DNA from 2 places in the Streptomyces sp. PH9007 genome. Region 1 is predicted to be linked to the other one. Evidence: predicted binding sites of a transcription regulator. Region 1 holds the regulator's gene; the other holds the start of a gene.
The links. The regulator HspR, encoded in region 1, represses chaperone genes until heat shock. The targets are predictions, from matches to a motif close to TTGAGNNNNNNNNNCTCAA.

Region 1 (5,413 bases):
CATCGCCGTCGGGGCGCTGGCCGGGGTCGGGGCGCTGGTGGTGGGGCAGTTGCTGCGGTACGGGCTGGTGCAGGTCATCAACCGGCCCCGTCCGCCGTCGGTGGACTGGGTGGTGCACGCCGCCGCGCCGTCCTTTCCCTCGGGGCACACCACGACCTCGGCGCTGGCCGGATTCACCCTGTGCACGGTGCTGTTGCTCACCGTGCGGCGCAGCGCGGCACGGACGGCGGCCGTGGTGCTACTGCTGTGCTGGACGGTGGCGGTCGGAGTGAGCCGGGTGTACCTCGGGGTGCACTGGGCGACGGATGTGCTGGGGGGCTGGCTGCTGGCCGGCTTCCTGGTGTTCCTGGTGCTGCCGGCGGTCCCGACGCTGGCGCCCAAACGGCTGCCCCTGCCGGTCTGACCGGGCGTCCGCCGCGTACGGTCCCTGCCGGTGAACAGCCGGTGGCACCAGGGGTGTTGAGAGGTCCATACTCGGCGGATGCGTTCGCGTTCGCTGGGAGCCGCCGTCGTGGTGGCCGTGGTGTCAGCCGTTGCCGGGTGTGGTGCCGCCGTCGAGGCGGGGCCGGATCCGGGGCCCTCCCCGCAGGTGGAACGGACGGCGCCCGGCCCGGACACCCCGCTGAAGGTGGCGCCGTGGACGCCGGAGGCGGTCGCCGCCGAACCTCCCGAGGAGGGGCTCACGCCCGCCTCGCCGACCCCGGCACCGCCCCCGGCGCCCGAGCCGGAACCCGAACCCGAGCCGGAACCGGACCCGGCGCCCGCCGGCGCGGAGGGCGCGGAGGAGGACGCCGGTACGGAGGAACACGCACCGGGCCCCGGCCGCGGCGATCACCACGGAAACCGGGACGGCGGCGGTCACTGCGGACCCGCCCGTGAGTGGCTGGAGGAGTGGCAACGGGACTGGTGCGACATGGTCTTCGACTGACCGCGCCCCACTCAGGGGGTGAGGAAGCCGCGGACGGCCTCCGCCACGCCCACCGGGTCGTCGTCGTGGATCCAGTGCCCGGCGGCGGGAAACTCCAGCAGCCGGGCCCCCGAGCGGCGGGCGGTCATCTCCCGGGCCAGCGGGCCGGGCAGCAGCGTGCTGTGTCCGCCGCGCAGCACCAGCGCGGGGCAGCGGGAGCCGAGCCATCGCGGCCACCAGTCCCCGACTCCGCCCGCCTGCACCTCCGTCATCGTGTCCCAGTCGAACAGCAGCCGCCAGCCGCCGCGTTCCTCGTCCGGGACGGCGCTGGCCATGAAGTACGTGGCATCCGGTACGCCGGCCGCCTCGATCGCGGCGGCGAGCGCCTCCCGGGTGGGCGCGGTGGCCGGCCAGCCGCGCACGTCCAGCACGGGACGCTCGATCTCCGGGCGCCGCATCACCGGGCCGACATCCTCGATGATCAGCGCGGACACCAGGTCGGGCCGGCGCGCGGCGAGGTGGTACGCGACGATCCCGCCCAGCGAGTGGCCGAGCACCGCGACCGGCCGGCCGCCCCGCTCCTGGACCAGATCCGTCAACAACCGCTCGGCGTCGTCGGTGAACCGCTCGACGCCGAAACCACCGGGGCGCGGCGGACAGTGCCCGTGACCGCGCTGGTCGGGCGCGAGCACCCGGAAGGCGGGGCCCAGATCGGCGGCGAGACGCGCGAAGATCGCCCCCCGCCCGAAGCTGCCGTGCAGGGCGAGCAGAGATATCCCGTCCCCGCCCGAATCCAGTCCAGGTGCTGTCCATGCCATGCACGCGACCTTAGGTTCCCGGACACGCACCGGTCCCCCCGTTTTCCCGGCCCGGCACCAGCGGAGAGCCACCACCGCCGACCACCGGAGCGCCCCCGGCCCCTCGTCGTCCCGCGCCGCCCGGCGCCGGGTGACGGACGCCCGGCGGGCGCCCGAGCCGGACAGCCGCCCCGCGCACGGCGAGGGGCCCGGTGCGTTCGCACCGGGCCCCTCGTACGCGCGTTCCGCTCAGCCGCGCCGGTCGGGCCGCCACACCACGACGGCACCCTGGTGGGTGACGTCCTGGTAGGGCACCAGGTCCCGCCGGTAGGAGGCGTGCACCTGGGCCTCGCGCTGCCGCATGGCCAGCGCCGCGCCCTCCAGCGCCTGCTGCATCTCGGCGGCCTGTGCGCGCAGCACCGCCACCTGATGCTCCAGCTCGATGATCCGCTTGATCCCCGCGAGGTTGATGCCCTCGTCCTGGCTCAGCCGCTGCACCTCGCGCAGCATCTGGATGTCACGGGCGGAGTACCGCCGCCCGCGCCCGGCCGTACGGTCGGGGCAGACCAGACCGAGCCGGTCGTACTGACGCAGCGTCTGCGGGTGAAGTCCGGACAGCTGGGCCGCGACCGAGATGACGTACACGGGGGTGTCGTCGGTCAGCGGGCCGGGGCCCGGCCCGGGGCCTCCACCTGGTGAGCGGGGCCCGGATCCTGGTGCGTTCCAGCCGTCCATTCGTCACTCTCCCTTCGCGGCCTCGAACAGCGCTGCCCGAGGGTCATCGTCCCCGGCGGCCGTCCGGTACTCCTCCAGGGCCTTGCGCGCCGCTTCGTTCAGATCCCGCGGAACCACTACCTCTATCGTGACCAGCAAATCGCCGAGCGAACCGTCCTTGCGCACCGCGCCCTTGCCCCGGGCGCGCATGGTGCGCCCGCCCGGGGTGCCGGGCGGCAGCTTCAGCGTGACCGGCGGGCCGCCCAGCGTCGGCACGGAGATCTCGCCCCCGAGGGCCGCCTCGGGGAAGCTCACCGGCACCGTAATGGTCAGATTGTCACCACGGCGGCCGAACACGGGGTGTTCGTCCACATGGACGACGACATACAGATCACCGGCCGGGCCACCGCGTTCGCCCGGGGCGCCCTTGCCGCGCAGCCGGATACGCTGCCCGTCGCCGACGCCCGCCGGAATGCGGACCTGCATGGTGCGGGAGCTGGTCGCCCGCCCGCTGCCCCGGCACACGGAGCACGGGTCCTGGGCGATCAGGCCCCGGCCCTTGCAGTCCACGCACGGATCGGTGAGCGAGAACCCGCCCCCGCCGCCCCGGCTGACCTGGCCGGTGCCGACACACGTCGGGCACACCCGCGGCGTGCCGTTCTTGTCGCCGGTGCCCGAACACGCCTTGCACGCCGCGCTGGAGGACATCCGCAGCGGCACGGTGGCACCCGAGACCGCCTCGGTGAAGCTCAGCGTCACCTCGGACTCCACGTCCTGCCCACGGCGCGGCGCGGTCGTACGGGTGCCCGCGCCGCCCCGGTTGAACAGTCCGCCGAAGACGTCGCCGATGCCCCCGCCGCCGCCGAAGCCGCCGGCCGGGCCACCGGGCCCGCCCGGGCCGCCCGGCGCGCCGGGACCGCCCTGGGTGCCCCCGAAGAGGTCACCCAGGTCGAAGTTGAACTGCTGGCCGCCCGCCCCGGGGCCGGGCCGGAAGCCGCCACCGCCGAAGAGGGCGCGCGCCTCGTCGTACTCCTTGCGGCGTTTCACGTCACCGAGCACGTCGTACGCCTCGGAGACGTTCTTGAACCGCTCCTCGGCGCGGGAGTCACCCTTGTTGGCGTCCGGATGGTTCTCGCGGGCGAGCTTCCGGTACGCCTTCTTGATCTCCGCCTCGGTGGCGTCGCGCGGGACGCCGAGGACCTTGTAGTAGTCCTTCTCGATGAAGTCCTTGGTGCTCATCCCCGGCATCCCTCCTCTCCGGCCTTCCCGGCCCGTCCGGCCTCACCGGTCGTCCCGGTGAGGCCGATTCCGATCAGCAGCCGCATTCCCCCGGCCTCAGCCCTCGTCCGGAGCGGCGGCATCGCTCTTGCCGCCGCCGGTTCCGTTCTCCGGCTCGGACGTCGACGCACTGTCCTCCTGCTGCTCGGCCGCGGAGTCGGCCCCCGCCGCCGCGGGCTGCGCGCCCGGCTGCGGCTCGGCGACACCGACCCGCGCGGGGCGGATCGTCCGTTCGCCGATGCGATACCCGGGCTGGAGGATCTGCACGCACGTCGTCTCGGTGACGTCCGGCGAGTAGCTGTGCATGAGGGCCTCGTGGATCATCGGGTCGAAGGGCTCGCCCTCCTTGCCGAACTGCATCAGACCCATCTTGGCCGCCACCGTCTCCAGCGACTCGGCCACCTGCTTGAAGCCACCGACCAGCTCGCCGTGGTCCCGGGCGCGGCCGATGTCGTCCAGCACCGGCAGCAGCTCGGTGAGCAGATTGGCGACCGCGATCTCCTTGACGGCGATCCGGTCCCGCTCCACCCGGCGGCGGTAGTTCTGGAACTCCGCCTGGAGCCGCTGAAGGTCCTGGGTGCGTTCGTTCAGCGCCGAGCGGGTCTGGTCGAGCTGCGCGGTCAGCGCCACCTCGACCGAGGACTGCCCGGCGTCGCCGCCCTGGCCGCCCGGACCGCCCTGGCCCGCGCCCGTACCACCGGCTCCCGCCCCGTCACCGGGGGCCGAAGCCCCCCCGCCGTCCGGGTTCTCCGGCTCGGCGGGGGTGGCGTCCGCGTTCGCGGCATCGCCGTCGGGGACCTCGGGCTCCTTGTCGAAGCCCTGCGGGTCCTGGGTCACGCCGCACCGCCCTTCGGCTTGTCGTCGTCCACGATCTCGGCGTCGACGACGTCGTCATCGGCACCGCCGGAGGCCGCGCCGCCCTGGGCACCGCCGGCCGCGCCCGCGCCCGCCTCGCCGCCGGGACCGGCGGCCTGGGCGCCCTGCGCGTCGGCGTACATCGCCTGGCCCAGCTTCTGGCTGGTGGAGGCGACGGTCTCGGACGCCTCGCGGATCGCCGCGGTGTCCTCGCCCTTCAGCTTCTCCTTGAGGTCGGCGACCGCGGTCTCGACCTCGGTCTTCACCTCGGCGGGAACCTTCTCGGCGTTCTCCTTGAGGAAGTTCTCCGTGGTGTAGACGAGCTGCTCGGCCTGGTTGCGGGTCTCCGCGGCCTCGCGGCGGCGGTGGTCCTCATCCGCGTACTGCTCGGCGTCGCGCATCATCCGCTCGATGTCGTCCTTCGGCAGCGCGGAGCCACCGGTGACGGTCATCCGCTGCTCCTTGCCGGTACCGAGGTCCTTGGCGGAGACGTGCATGATGCCGTTGGCGTCGATGTCGAAGGTGACCTCGATCTGCGGGACGCCGCGCGGCGCCGGGGGCAGACCGGTCAGCTCGAACATCCCGAGCTTCTTGTTGTACGCGGCGATCTCGCGCTCGCCCTGGTAGACCTGGATCTGCACGGACGGCTGGTTGTCCTCGGCCGTGGTGAAGATCTCCGAGCGCTTGGTCGGGATCGTGGTGTTGCGCTCGATCAGCTTGGTCATGATGCCGCCCTTGGTCTCGATACCGAGGGACAGCGGGGTGACGTCCAGCAGCAGGACGTCCTTGACCTCACCCTTGAGCACACCGGCCTGGAGGCTGGCGCCGATGGCGACGACCTCGTCCGGGTTGACGCCCTTGT
Region 2 (5,413 bases), 2.0 Mb from region 1:
GCGGCCACATCCTGGAGCTGTCCGGGGCGATGCTCTCCGACCGGGGTGTGGACGAGGTCATCACGCCGCTGATCAACGATCTCGTCTCCGGGCCGCGCCCCGACGTGATGTCCTTCGGCTTCATCGTCGCCCTGTGGTCCGGCTCGCGGGCGATGAACGTCTTCGTCGGCACCATCACCGTCATGTACGGGCTCGATGGCCACCGCAACCCGGCCACCACCCGGCTGCTGGCGTTCTCCATGTACGTGGTCAGCATGGTGGTTGGCGCGATCGCCGTGCCCGCCATGGTGATCGGCCCCGGTGTGGTCGCCGAGTGGGTGCCGCAGCTGTCCGGCGCGCTGCGCTACACGTACTGGCCGCTCCTGCTGCTGCTGTGCGTCTCCTTCCTCACGACGCTGTACCACGTGTCGGTGCCGGTGCGGTCGCCCTGGCGCGAGGACATCCCCGGCGCGCTGGTGGCGCTGACCATCTGGGCGGCGTGCGCGTACGCCCTCAAGGCGTATCTGCGCGCGACCGTCGAGGGGCCCAGCATGTACGGGTCGCTGGCGGTGCCGGTGGCGATCCTGCTGTGGCTGGCGCTGTCCGCCTTCGCCGTGCTGGTCGGTGCCGCGCTGAACGCCGCCGTGGACCGGATCTGGCCCACCGCCACCACCGCCGCCGCCCGTGCCGAGAGTGAGCGGGCCCGCGCCGCCGCCGGGGCGGCGATGGCGGCGGCCGTCAAGTCCCGCCGTTCGCGGGCCGAGGCGCAGGGCATCCCGGAGCCGGACGACCCCATGGTGACCGCGCGCCGCTGGGCGAAGGCGTGGCAGCGCGGGGAGCTGCGGGAGGAGCTGGAGCGCCTGCGCCGGGCGGGCGACGACCGCCGCCGGCGCATCCGGGGCACCGACCGCCGGGGCGCCAAGTCGGTCACGGTGCGCGCCGGATCGCGGGGTAAGGGTTCTAGTACAGTGAGGCGTTCGCGGCTACGGCATGGGAGCGGACATGGGCGTGACAAGAGCCGTGAGTGAGCGCGCCGGGGCGCCCCTGGACGACCGCAGATCCGGGCCCACCGTCCCCCGCATGATCCTGGGTGCCAGGCTGCGCAAGTTGCGCGAGGCCCGCCGGATCACCGGCGCGGAGGCGGGCGAGGTGATCCGTGCCTCGCACTCCAAGATCAGCCGGCTGGAGATGGGCCGCACCGGGTTCAAGCTGCGCGACGTGGATGATCTGCTGACGCTGTACGGGGTGACCGACTCCGCCGAGCGCGCCACCCTGCTGGCTCTGGCCCGGCAGTCCAACACCCCCGGCTGGTGGCACGCGTACCACGATGTGGTGCCCAATTGGCTGAACGTCTTCCTCGGCCTGGAGCAGGCGGCCGTGGTCATCCGTACGTATGAGCAGCAGTTCATTCCGGGGCTGCTCCAGACCGAGGGGTACAGCCGCGCCGTGCACCGGCTCACCCCCGAGCCGCAGGACGGGCTGCTGGAACGCCGGGTCGAGCTGCGGATGGCCAGGCAGCGCATTCTGCACCGGCCGGGCCCGCCCCATCTGTGGGCGGTGATCGACGAGGCGGCGCTGCGCCGCTCCATGGGCAGCGCGGCGATGATGCGCGAGCAGCTGGGGCATCTGCTGGAGATCTCCCGGCTGGCGCACGTCAGCATCCAGGTGCTGCCGTTCTCGGCCGGCGGGCACGCGGCGGTGGGCGGCCCGGTGACGGTGCTGCGCCCGCCGGGCGCCGAGCTGCCCGACGTGGTGTACCTGGAGCAGCTGACCGGCGGCGTCTACCCGGACAAGCCCGCCGAGATAGAGCTGTACCGGCACGTGATGAACCAGGTCGTGCTCCGGGCCGAGCCGCCGACCGCCACCGCCGCCTTCCTGCAGCGGCTGCTGCGGGAGGGCTGACCGGCCCGCCCGTCCGGGCACGGCCACCCGCGCGGTGGCCGAAGCACGCCCGCGCGCCCGCACGGGGACGCACAGGGTCCCGCTCTGATCGCTCACAGCGAACGCCCGCCCTCCGGGGAACATCCCGCCGCCCTCCGGCATTGAGTGCAGTGAACTCAACTTGTCTGCTGAGGGAGAGGTCATGGCACCGACATCGTCATCCGACACACTCACCCTGCCCGTGCTGCCCCTGGACGACGAGGTCGTGCTGCCCGGCATGGTCGTCCCGCTGGAACTGTCCGACCCCGAGGTCCGCGCCGCGGTCGAGGCCGCCCAGGCGGCGGCCCCCGCCGGTGAGAAGCCCCGCGTCCTGCTGGTGCCGCGGATCGAGGGCTCCTACGCCGCGACCGGCGTCGCCGGCCGCGTCGAACAGGTCGGACGGCTCTCCGAGGGCGGCCCCGGCGCCCTGATCCGCGGCCTGCGCCGGGTGCGGATCGGCTCCGGCACCACCGGACCCGGCGCCGCGCTGTGGGTCGAGGGCACCCCCGTCGCCGAGGAGCAGCCGACCCCGCTGCCCGGCGCCGTCACCGAGCTGATGAAGGAGTACAAGGCCCTGGCCACCGCCTGGCTGCGCCAGCGCGGCGCCTGGGAGGTCGTCGACCGGCTCCAGCAGATCGAGGACCCCGGAGCCCTGGCCGACAACGCCGGCTACTCCCCGTTCCTCACCACCGAGCAGCGCCTCACACTGCTGGAGACCACCGAGCCGGTCGAACGGCTCCGGCTGGCCCTGCGCCTGCTCAGCGATCACCTGGCCGAACAGGATGTCGCCGAGTCCATCGCCAAGGACGTCCAGGAGGGCGTCGACAAGCAGCAGCGGGAATTCCTGCTGCGCCGCCAGCTGGAGGCCGTCCGCAAGGAACTGGCCGAGCTGAACGGCGACGCCGCCGACGAGGGCGAGGACTACCGCGCCCGCGTGGAGTCCGCCGACCTCCCCGAGAAGGTCCGCGAGGCGGCCCTGAAGGAGGTCGACAAGCTGGAGCGCTCCTCCGACGCCTCCCCCGAGGGCAGCTGGATCCGCACCTGGCTGGACACCGTCCTCGAACTGCCCTGGAACCACCGCACCGAGGACGCCTACGACATCACCGGCGCCAAGGCCGTCCTGGACGCCGACCACGCCGGGCTCACCGACGTCAAGGAACGCATCACCGAGTACCTGGCCGTGCGCAAGCGCCGCTCCGACAAGGGCCTGGGCGTCATCGGCGGCCGGCGCGGCGGCGCCGTCCTCGCCCTGGTCGGCCCGCCCGGCGTCGGCAAGACCTCGCTGGGCGAGTCCGTGGCCCGCGCCATGGGCCGCAGCTTCGTCCGGGTCGCGCTGGGCGGCGTCCGCGACGAGGCCGAGATCCGCGGCCACCGCCGTACGTACGTGGGTGCCATGCCCGGACGCGTCGTGCGCGCCATCAAGGAGGCCGGGTCGATGAACCCCGTCATCCTGCTGGACGAGATCGACAAGGTCGGCAGCGACTACCGGGGCGACCCCTCCGCCGCGCTGCTCGAAGTCCTGGACCCGGCCCAGAACCACACCTTCCGCGACCACTACCTGGAGGTCGAACTCGACCTCAGCGACGTGGTCTTCCTGGCCACCGCCAACATGCTGGAGGGCATCCCGCAGCCGCTGCTCGACCGGATGGAACTGGTGCAGCTCGACGGCTACACCGAGGACGAGAAGGTCACCATCGCCCGGGAGCACCTGCTGCGCCGCCAGCTGGAGCGGGCGGGCCTGGACCCCGCCGAGGTGGGGGTGACCGACGGCGTGCTGCGCAAGCTGGCCGGCGAGTACACCCGCGAGGCGGGCGTGCGTTCCCTGGAACGCTCCCTTGCCCGGCTGCTGCGCAAGGTCGCCGCCCGCAACGAGCTGGGCGAACTGACCCTGCCGTACACCGTCACCGAGGATGATCTGCGCGGCCTCATCGGCCGTCCGCACCACACGCCCGAGGCGGCCCAGTCGCCCGAGCAGCGGCGTACGGCGGTCCCCGGCGTGGCCACCGGGCTCGCGGTCACCGGCGCCGGCGGCGACGTGCTGTACATCGAGGCGTCGCTGGCGGACGCGGAGACCGGCGGCGCCGGGCTGAGCCTCACGGGCCAGCTGGGCGACGTCATGAAGGAGTCCGGCCAGATCGCCCTGTCCTACCTGCGCTCGCGCGGCGCCGAACTGGAACTGCCGGTCGGTGACCTCAAGGAACGCGGCGTCCATCTGCACATTCCCGCCGGGGCGGTGCCCAAGGACGGCCCCAGCGCCGGCATCACCATGACCACCGCGCTGGCCTCGCTGCTGTCCGGGCGCCAGGTGCGGCCGGACGTGGCGATGACCGGTGAGGTCTCGCTGACCGGCCGGGTGCTGCCGATCGGCGGCGTCAAGCAGAAGCTGCTCGCCGCGCACCGGGCCGGTATCACCACGGTGATCATCCCGCAGCGCAACGAGCCCGATCTGGACGACGTGCCCCGCGAGGTGCTGGCGGACCTGGAGGTGCACCCGGTCACCGATGTCCGCCAGGTGCTGGAGCTGGCGCTGACCCCGGCCGGCGCCGAGGTGGCGATGGCCGCCTGATGCCACGCCCTCCCCCGGCATCCGCCGGGGGAGGGGCCGCGGTCGGCTAGGGTCGGGCGCCATGAGTCCCTCCATCGCCACCAACACCCGTGTCGAACTGCCCGGACTGCTGGAGTTCGTCCGCCCCAGGCACCGCGCCATCCTGCTCACCCGGCGCGCGGACGGCACCCCGCAGGGCTCCCCGCTAACCTGCGGGGTGGACGACGACGGCCGGATCGTGGTCTCCACGTACCCCGAGCGCGCCAAGACGAGGAACGCCCGCCGTGACGAGCGGGTCTCCCTGATCGTCCTGTCGGACGACTGGAACGGCCCCTGGGTCCAGGTCGACGGCACCGCCGAGGTGCTCGACCTGCCCGAGGCACTGGAGCCGCTCGTCACCTACTACCGCAACATCGCCGGCGAGCACCCGGACTGGGACGAGTACCGCGCGGCGATGACCCGGCAGGGCAAGTCCCTGATCCGGATCACCCCCACCCACTGGGGCCCGATCGCCACCGGCGGCTTCCCGGCCCGGCTGGCCTGACGACCGGTGCCGCTCCGGCCGGTACCGGCGGCCGGATCGGCCCCGGGGCCGGCCGTGTCGTTCGGTCCGTGGATGTGCCCGGTCAGGGCGCGAGGCGGGTGAGGAAGAAGTCCCGGACGTCCCGGGCGAACAGCTCGGGCACCTCCATCGCCGCGAAGTGGCCGCCGCGCTCGAACTCCGACCAGTGCCTGATGTCGTACAGCCGCTCGGCCAGCGGTCGCACCGACTGCGTGATGTCGTGGGCGAATACCGCGACGCCGAGCGGTACCGGACACGACGGGATCCGCCGCGGCGCCTCGCGGTGCAACCGCGCCGAGGAGGCCGCGGTCGCGGTCAGCCAGTACAGGGAGATGTCGGTGAGCATCCGCTCGTCGCCGACCGGCGTGCGCGGGTCGCACCACTGGGCGAAGCGCTCCGCGATCCAG

Region 2: a site for HspR is predicted at 2,022-2,040, ahead of lon (endopeptidase La). Genes of this name have one in related genera too.

The regions. Positions count from the first base shown of each region.
Region 1 is NZ_CM187440.1:3,319,882-3,325,294, reverse strand. Features, by position in the region: gene ACTFAP_RS15170 (phosphatase PAP2 family protein) at 1-403, shown strand, start outside; gene ACTFAP_RS15165 (hypothetical protein) at 482-928, shown strand; gene ACTFAP_RS15160 (alpha/beta fold hydrolase) at 940-1,725, opposite strand; gene ACTFAP_RS15155 (heat shock protein transcriptional repressor HspR) at 1,954-2,439, opposite strand; gene dnaJ (molecular chaperone DnaJ) at 2,443-3,657, opposite strand; gene grpE (nucleotide exchange factor GrpE) at 3,754-4,533, opposite strand; gene dnaK (molecular chaperone DnaK) at 4,530-5,413, opposite strand, start outside.
Region 2 is NZ_CM187440.1:5,282,208-5,287,620, forward strand. Features, by position in the region: gene ACTFAP_RS24355 (YhjD/YihY/BrkB family envelope integrity protein) at 1-1,007, shown strand, start outside; gene ACTFAP_RS24360 (Sco1979 family transcriptional regulator) at 982-1,881, shown strand; gene lon (endopeptidase La) at 2,063-4,465, shown strand; gene ACTFAP_RS24370 (TIGR03618 family F420-dependent PPOX class oxidoreductase) at 4,527-4,988, shown strand; gene ACTFAP_RS24375 (alpha/beta fold hydrolase) at 5,071-5,413, opposite strand, start outside.